DNA from 2 places in the Pseudomonas helleri genome. Region 2 is predicted to be linked to the other one. Evidence: predicted binding sites of a transcription regulator. Region 2 holds the regulator's gene; the other holds the start of a gene.
The links. Region 2 encodes sigma-54, which starts transcription at its own class of promoters, with help from an activator protein. Its sites were predicted from a motif close to ANTGGCATNNANNTTGCTNT; they were not measured.
Positions count from the first base shown of each region.

Region 1: a site for sigma-54 is predicted at 2,501-2,520, ahead of glnK (P-II family nitrogen regulator). Genes of this name have one in related genera too.

Region 1 covers NZ_CP174501.1:5,607,446-5,611,805, forward strand. Annotated here, with positions in the region: gene sutA (transcriptional regulator SutA) at 1-128, opposite strand, end outside; gene ACJJU9_RS25295 (ammonium transporter) at 586-1,923, opposite strand; gene glnK (P-II family nitrogen regulator) at 1,958-2,296, opposite strand; gene ACJJU9_RS25305 (accessory factor UbiK family protein) at 2,714-2,974, shown strand; gene ACJJU9_RS25310 (SrfA family protein) at 3,236-4,360, shown strand, end outside.
Region 2 covers NZ_CP174501.1:4,559,660-4,564,019, reverse strand. Annotated here, with positions in the region: gene ACJJU9_RS20590 (HPr family phosphocarrier protein) at 1-136, opposite strand, end outside; gene rapZ (RNase adapter RapZ) at 153-1,010, opposite strand; gene ptsN (PTS IIA-like nitrogen regulatory protein PtsN) at 1,013-1,477, opposite strand; gene hpf (ribosome hibernation-promoting factor, HPF/YfiA family) at 1,490-1,798, opposite strand; gene ACJJU9_RS20570 (RNA polymerase factor sigma-54) at 1,874-3,370, opposite strand; gene lptB (LPS export ABC transporter ATP-binding protein) at 3,595-4,320, opposite strand; gene lptA (lipopolysaccharide transport periplasmic protein LptA) at 4,320-4,360, opposite strand, start outside.

The DNA.
Region 1 (4,360 bases), 1.0 Mb from region 2:
GCAGGGGCCGGCGCATCATCGCCACCGTCGTCGTCTGCAACGTCTTCGGCTGCCGCTTCCAGACCGTCTTCGGCCTCGTCATCGTCACCTACTTCGAGGTCATCATTTTCCAGATCATCGTCGCTCATGTTCTACCCCATGACTTGCGTAAAGCAGATTAGTTATAGACCAGCTGCACCCAGTGTCGACTGCCGCTGGTGAAAAAGTAGCCTTGGGCAAACCGAGGCTCAAGCCTCTTCATCCTTAAAGGTGACGAGAACTTATCGAGTTTCGCGATCTCGCGCTGCTCGTTCAGGTAAACACGTTGCCCGTAGCCCAAGCTGCGGGCCTTGAAAGCGTCGGGTGCTTATCCTCGCCTTCGTCCTGCCAGGGGCTGTTTTTCGCCCCTTGGCGCGCATTCTAGCGTGCTGAATAAAAAAGCAAAGCGGCTAATAGTCGAGTTGTCACGTAAGCCTTCTTCCTACAAACAAGCGTAGAACTGATCTGAGCCTAAAGTGATCAGAAAAATCATTTCATCGCAGCGAATAGCGCCAGATTTCAGGTAAAAAAATACCCGGCATGCCGGGTATTTTTTTAAAGGGCGGATTACAGGTTGTAACCACGCTCGTTGTGTTGTGCCAGGTCGAGGCCAACAGCCTCTTCTTCTTCGCTCACGCGCAGGCCCATCACGGCATCCAGCACTTTGAGGATGACGTAGGTCACCACCGCGGTGTAGACCACAGTGAAGGCGACACCTTTGAACTGCACCCACACTTGGGTGCCGATGTCTGTCACGGTGCCGAAGCCACCCAGTGCTGGCGCTGCAAACACGCCGGTGAGGATGGCGCCGACGATACCGCCGATACCGTGTACGCCGAATGCGTCCAGCGAGTCGTCATAGCCCAGCTTGCGCTTGAGGCTGGTGGCGCAGAAGAAGCAGATCACGCCTGCCGCCAGACCGATCACGATCGAGCCCATTGGGCCGACGGTGCCTGCAGCCGGGGTGATTGCAACCAGACCGGCCACCACACCCGAGGCGATGCCCAGTGCGCTTGGCTTGCCGTGGGTAATCCACTCGGCGAACATCCAGCCCAGTGCGGCAGTGGCGGTAGCGATTTGCGTGACCAGCATCGCCATACCGGCGGTGCCGTTGGCGGCCGCTGCCGAGCCTGCGTTGAAGCCGAACCAGCCGATCCACAGCATGGCTGCGCCGACCAGGGTGTAACCCAGGTTATGCGGTGCCATTGGCGTGGTTGGGTAGCCTTTACGCTTGCCGAGCACGATGCACGCGACCAAGCCTGCAATACCGGCGTTGATGTGCACCACGGTGCCGCCCGCGAAGTCCAGCACGCCCCAGTCACCCAGCAAGCTGCCCGGGCCGCCCCAGACCATGTGGGCGATTGGCGCATACACCAGGGTGAACCACACGCCCATGAAAATCAGCATGGCCGAGAACTTCATGCGCTCTGCGAACGCACCGACGATCAGGGCCGGGGTGATGATGGCAAAGGTCATTTGGAAGGTGACGAACACTGCTTCCGGGAACAACGCCGCAGGACCTGTGATGCTCTCGGGGGTGATGCCCGCAAGGAACACCTTGCCGAAGCCGCCGATAAACGAGTTGAAGTTAGTGACGCCTGCTTCCATGCCCGTAGCGTCGAACGTGATGCTGTAGCCGTAGATGACCCACAGGATGCTGATCAGACCGGTAATGGCGAAGCACTGCATCAGAACAGAAAGAAGGTTTTTGGAGCGCACCATGCCGCCGTAAAACAGCGCCAGGCCGGGAATGGTCATAAACAGCACCAAAGCGGTTGCAGTCAGCATCCAGGCGGTATCGCCGGAGTTGAGGACTGGAGCAGCCACTTCATCCGCCGCCATGGCCAGGCCAGGCAATACAGCGGACAACAGGGCTCCGAGCCCTGCGATTTTACGCAGAGTCATAGTGTTTTCTCCTGGGGCGTTGGGGTTTGGCGGCTTAGATTGCGTCGGTATCGGTTTCGCCGGTACGGATGCGAATAGCCTGTTCCAGATTGACTACAAAAATCTTGCCATCACCAATCTTGCCGGTGTTGGCAGCCTTGGTTATCGCCTCGATAACCCGGTCAAGATCTTTGTCGTCGATAGCGACATCAATCTTCACCTTTGGCAGAAAGTCGACCACGTACTCCGCACCGCGATACAGCTCGGTGTGGCCTTTCTGCCGGCCGAAGCCTTTGACCTCAGTAACGGTAATGCCCTGCACGCCGATTTCAGACAGCGACTCGCGTACGTCGTCTAATTTGAACGGCTTGATAATGGCGGTGACTAGCTTCATGAAACTTCTCCCGAATTGGTGGACTTGCCCCAGGAAAACAAACCCGGCTCAAGTCTATGCGCAGTGTCTGGCTTTGTAACGCTTCGTTGACCTTCTTCAGGCCACGCAACGTGCATCAGTCGCTGGTGACGCAAGCACTCCCTGAACCACCTGCCGCACTACCATCGTCACAGCAACTGCATCAGTACATGAGTCATGAGCAACTAAGCAGAAACCTTGCCATGTCTGGAAAAGCCAATAATTTCAGGTGCTTATTGTCAGTTAGTGGCGTTGTGCCTGATTTCGCAGAGGTTTTGTGCACGCAAACGGTGCGCAGGTGGGAGGGGGGATGCCCAATAAATGTGCGAGGCCGGGCAAGCAATGCCGCTCTGACACTGCGTGATACACTCACCGCCATCTGTTTTAAGGACCTACCCCATGCTCGCGCCCAAAGATTTTCTCGACGCCCTGAGTGGCCAAGCCTCGCGTTTGTTCAGTGGTGACACCGCGCTGGCGCGCAACGAAATCGAAAGCCAGTTCAAAGCCTTGCTGCAAAGTGGCTTTAGCAAACTGGACCTGGTCAGCCGCGAAGAATTCGACAGCCAGATGGTCGTCCTCGCCCGCACTCGCGCGCGCCTTGAAAGCCTTGAGGCCAAAGTGGCCGAGCTGGAAGCCAGGTTGCTGCCGCCGACCGAGTAATGCCCGGATGCGGTGCGCGCGTGCGGCCCAGGTGGCCTGCCGCGCATTGCTGATGATCTGAAACCTCTGACTTGCCCCGTTTCATAGGCGCTGGCCACTCTCGTATGCGCCCAAAACCTGCCCCACGCCGACAATTTGACGGCTTTCAGCTAATGGCTATTTGACGCCAATATCACTTTAACATTACTGTCCTCACCTTTCAGGGAGGCGGTGCGGGCATTTGTCCGGGTTTTACCGCGCGAATCAATGAGTGGAGCAAGGATGCGCGGCGCACTTTTACGCAGTGGCAAAAGTGGGGCTTTTACGGCCCTGGGTGAAACTGGACAGCCGGTCTATCGGGCTGCACTGCAACTACGCGAAGCGATTCGCCGCAAAAATCCTGCCATGGCCCTGCATTTGGCCGTCCCGCAAAGTGATGAACTGGGCGACAACATTGACTGGTACAGCGATGTCCAGGGCGATGTCGTGCCGTGGGGCAGCGCCACTGAAGCAGAGCGCGCCCCTGCCCGCGCCCAGCTGGAAACCTTCAAAGCCTTTTTGGCCGAACAGAGCACGACGCTGCTGAGCGAAGGCGCCAGTTCGCCCCTCAGTGACAAGGCGGTTTTCGCCAAGCTGCTCACGCGTGTCATTGCCTTCCCAGATGAAAGCTTTGTGTACTTGGTCAACGGTACGCCGGTACTGACCTTTTGGGGGTTCGTGCACCCCAATGCCGATCGCTTTCTAGACCCGTTGTATTGCCTCTACCCGCGCACAGAAGTGCCCGCAGCAGCGCCGTTGGCGCCAGTTGCCGAGCCTGTGGTGACGCCGCCGCGCACTCCAGTGGTGGTCAAACGCTCTTGGTGGCGCTGGTTGTGGTGGCTGCTGCCCTTGCTGTTGCTTCTGCTTTTGCTGTTGTTCGGGCTACGTTTTTGCACGCCGAATGCGTCGTTGCCCGATACGTCGGGCTCCGCGTGGCAATGGCCAAAGGTTGAAGTGCCGCAGGTGCTCAAGCCGATCTTGGGCAAATTCGGCCTGGGCAATGGCCTGTCAGGCCAGGGTACTGGCACGGGCGGCGCATCGCTGCCCAAGACAGGCCCGGGAACGGCTCCAGTACCGGTTCCCAACCCGGACGATGACGCGCCAGCGCCACCTGCACCCAACCCGACGCCCGAGCCACCCGCCCCTGAGCCGCCCGTGCCTGAGCCCGTGCCCGCCCCGGAGCCCGCGCCCGAGCCGACTCCGGCCCCGCCGCCGATCCCAGAAAACGGCTCAGACAAACCCGAGGTGCCCGGCCAGTCGTTGAGCATTCCGCCTGAAGCCGCGGACGGCCAGGCAAACTTCCTCAACGGCCGTTTCCGCGCCGGGGCAGGTATTCAGGACAAAACCACTGGCAAGCCGTTGCGCCTT
Region 2 (4,360 bases):
TGCCGTCGACCATGGATTCAGGGGTGCGACCCGCTCTTACCTGACACGGAAACTTCCCGGCGACGCCGACGAATTTTGCTGATGCCCGAGCGTGCAAGCCCAGTTTGTTGATGATTTCGATTTCCAGAGCAGGCATCGCGGGGTGGGTCCTTTCAAGTCAGGTCGCGGTGGCGAACCTGGACGTTCTTAAGAGTTTCTTGCAGGCATTTGCCAAGCCGCTCGGTCAGATACACCGAGCGGTGATGGCCGCCTGTGCAGCCGATAGCAATGGTCACATAAGCACGATTGCTGGCGGCAAAGCGGGGTAGCCATTTAAGCAGGTAGCTGGAGATGTCCTGAAACATCTCTTCCACATCCGGCTGTGCGGCGAGGTAATCCGCCACAGGTTGATCCAGGCCTGATTGCTCGCGCAGCTCCGGCTTCCAGTACGGGTTGGGCAGGCAGCGCACGTCAAACACCAGGTCAGCGTCTACCGGCATGCCGCGCTTGAAACCAAATGATTCAATCAGGAACGCTGTGCCCGGTTCGGGCTTGTTCAGCAGGCGCAACTTGATCGTATCGCGCAACTGATACAGGTTCAGATTGGTGGTATTGACGGTCAGGTCGGCGAGGTCGGCAATCGGCCCGAGCAAGTGGGTTTCATCGCGAATGGCCTCTGCCAGCGAGCGGCTTTCACTGCTCAGCGGGTGCCGACGACGGGTTTCCGAGAAGCGCTTGAGCAGGGTTTCTTCATCGGCATCCAGATACAGGACATCGCACTGGATATGCCGGTTGCGCACTTCCTCAAGCAATTGCGGAAAGCGCGACAGGTGACTCGGCAGGTTACGCGCATCAATCGAGACGGCGACCAGCGGTTGCGGTAATTCTGTGTGGATCAGTGCGCGTTCCGCCAGCTCAGGCAGCAAGCCGGCCGGCAGGTTGTCGATGCAATAAAAACCGTTGTCTTCGAGGACCGCGAGGGCTGTACTTTTTCCGGAGCCGGAGCGTCCGCTGACAATGACTAAGCGCATGATTAATGACCGTTCTGTACGTCCAGAACAACCTGATACAACGCTTCGTTGCTGGGTGCGCTGCGCAATCTATCACGCACGTCTTTGCGGTCGAGCATGCTGGCGATCTGCCGGAGCAGTTCCAGGTGCGCATCGGTAGCCGCTTGTGGCACCAGCAAAACGAACAAAAGGTCGACCGGTGCGCCATCGATGGCGTCGAAATCTATGGGGGCGTCCAGGTGCAGCAAGGCGCTGATGGGCGACTCGCAGCCAGCCAGACGGCAATGAGGTATTGCGATGCCGTTACCAAAACCGGTGGAACCCAGTTTTTCACGGGCGATCAGCGCCTCAAACACTTTTTGCGCGTCCAGATCAGGTACTTCCCGGCTGATCAGGTTGGCAACTTGTTCGAGTGCGCGCTTTTTACTGCCGCCCGGCGCGTTCACAACGGAACGGCCGGGGGTCAGGATAGTTTCAAGTCGAATCATGGTGATGGAGTATTAACGACCCGTTGCGCCCTGGAGCAGGCTTTGAGTCTTTTCCTTATGCTTTTTCAGTTGGCGATCAAGCTTCTCGTAGAGGCTGTCGATGGCGGCGTACATGTCTTCATTGACCGCGTTGCCGACAACTTCTCCGCCGGGAATATTGAGAGTGGCTTCGATTTTCTGTTGAAGCTTTTCAACAGAGAGGATCACCTGCACGTTGGTGATTTTGTCGTAGTGACGTTCCAGACGTGCGAGTTTGTCATTGATCGAGTCGCGCAGCGCTTGGGTGACTTCCAGATGTTGTCCACTGATGTTGACTTGCATACAGTTTCTCCTTCTGTTGCCATTGCATAAAGTGACAGGCCGAAGCGCCTGCCACTGAAACGCTGTGACCCGTACTTACATCAAACGCTTGCGTTCGCTCGAAGGCGCAATCCCAAGGGATTCGCGGTACTTGGCGACGGTCCGACGGGCCACCTGAATACCTTGTGCCTCCAGTAAACCAGCGATCTTGCTGTCACTCAACGGCTTTTTCTGATTTTCAGCGGCGACCAGTTTTTTGATGATCGCGCGGATCGCGGTGGACGAGCATTCACCGCCTTCCGAGGTGCTGACGTGGCTGGAAAAAAAGTACTTCAATTCATAAATACCGCGCGGGGTATGCATGAATTTTTGTGTGGTGACGCGCGAAATCGTTGATTCGTGCATGCCGACAGCTTCTGCGATGTCATGCAGTACCAGCGGCTTCATGGCCTCATCGCCATATTCCAGAAAGCCACGCTGATGCTCGACGATTTGGGTCGCCACTTTCATCAGCGTTTCATTGCGGCTCTGCAGGCTTTTGATAAACCAGCGGGCTTCTTGCAACTGGTTGCGCATGAAGGTGTTGTCGGCGCTGGTGTCGGCACGGCGCACGAAGCCTGCGTATTGCGGGTTGACCCGCAGGCGTGGCACCGACTCCTGGTTCAGCTCGACCAGCCAGCGGTCGTTATCCTTACGAACGATGACGTCAGGAACCACGTATTCCGCTTCGCTGGACTCGATCTGCGAACCCGGACGCGGGTTGAGGCTTTGCACCAGTTCAATGACCTGGCGCAGCTCGTCTTCTTTGAGCTTCATGCGCCGCATCAGCTGGCTGTAGTCACGCGCGCCCAGCAAGTCGATGTAGTCGGTGACCAGACGCTTGGCTTCGTTGATCCAGGGCGTCTTGGCGGGCAACTGGCGCAGTTGCAGCAGCAAGCACTCGCCCAGGTTGCGGGCGCCAATGCCGGCTGGCTCAAATTGTTGAATGCGGTGCAGGACGGCTTCGATCTCGTCGAGTTCGATATCGAGTTCCGGGTCAAAGGCTTCCAGAATCTCTTCGAGTGTTTCGTCGAGGTAGCCCTGGTTGTTGATGCAGTCGATAAGTGTCACGGCGATCAGGCGATCGGTGTCCGACATCGGTGCCAGGTTCAATTGCCACAACAGATGGCTTTGCAGGCTCTCACCGGCCGAGGTGCGGGTGGTGAAGTCCCACTCGTCATCATCGCTGCTGGGCAGGCTGCTGGCGCTGGTCTGGTAGATGTCTTCCCAGGCTGTGTCGACCGGCAGTTCGTTGGGAATACGCTCGCTCCAGTCGCCGTCTTCCAGGTTGTCCACGGTAGGGGCGGACTCTTGCTGGTAGGAAGGCTCCTGAATATCGCTATTGGGTTTTTGCTCGATGTTGTCAGCCAGAGGGTCCGAGTTGTCGAAGTCGTCGCCTTCTTCCTGGCGTTCGAGCATCGGATTGGATTCCAGGGCCTCCTGGATTTCCTGCTGAAGGTCCAGGGTCGACAGTTGGAGCAAACGGATGGCCTGTTGCAACTGAGGCGTCATCGTCAGCTGCTGGCCCATTCTCAAGACTAGCGATGGTTTCATGGCAGGGGCTTAACACCTTATTCGCCGGCGCGCATGGCGCCATCCACTACAGGGCGCGTGAGCGCCAAACTTAAGCAAATTATATGCCTGAAAGCGGGGCGTTTGCCTAGGGGGCATTTTTAATAAGTTTGTGCTAGGGCGGGTATTTGCGGGAGGGCGCCACTTGAAGGATTTGGCAGCATGGGCGGTTGCCTGATGCTTCAAATGGCGCTCAGGGTACAGCTTTAGAGGCGGAACTCGTGGCCCAGATACACTTCTCGCACCAACTTGTTGGCGAGAATTGTTTCAGCATCGCCTTCAGCGATCAATTGACCGTCGTTGACGATGTAGGCTGTTTCGCAAATGTCGAGCGTTTCACGGACGTTGTGGTCGGTGATCAGCACGCCAATGCCTTTGGCCTTGAGGTGGTGAATGATTTGCTTGATATCGCCCACCGAGATGGGGTCAACGCCTGCAAAAGGTTCATCGAGCAGGATGAACTTGGGGTTGGTCGCCAGGGCGCGGGCGATTTCAACACGGCGACGCTCACCGCCGGACAGGCTCATGCCGAGGTTGTCGCGAATGTGATTGATATGGAACTCCTGCAGCAGGCTTTCCAGCTCTTTACGGCGGCCAGCCTTGTCGAGCTCCTTGCGTGTCTCAAGAATCGCCATGATGTTATCGGCGACCGACAACTTGCGGAAGATCGACGCTTCTTGCGGCAGGTAGCCGATACCGGCGCGTGCGCGACCGTGCATGGGCTGGTGGCTGACGTCCAGATCGTCAATCAGTACACGGCCCTGATCGGCTTGTACCAGGCCGACGATCATGTAGAAGCAGGTGGTTTTACCCGCGCCGTTAGGCCCGAGCAATCCGACGATCTGCCCGCTGTCGATCGACAGGCTGACATCGCGTACCACTTGGCGACTCTTGTAGCTTTTAGCCAGATGCTGGGCTTTCAGGGTTGCCATTACTGGGCCTTCTGCTGGTCGGTTTTACTCTTTGGCTGGA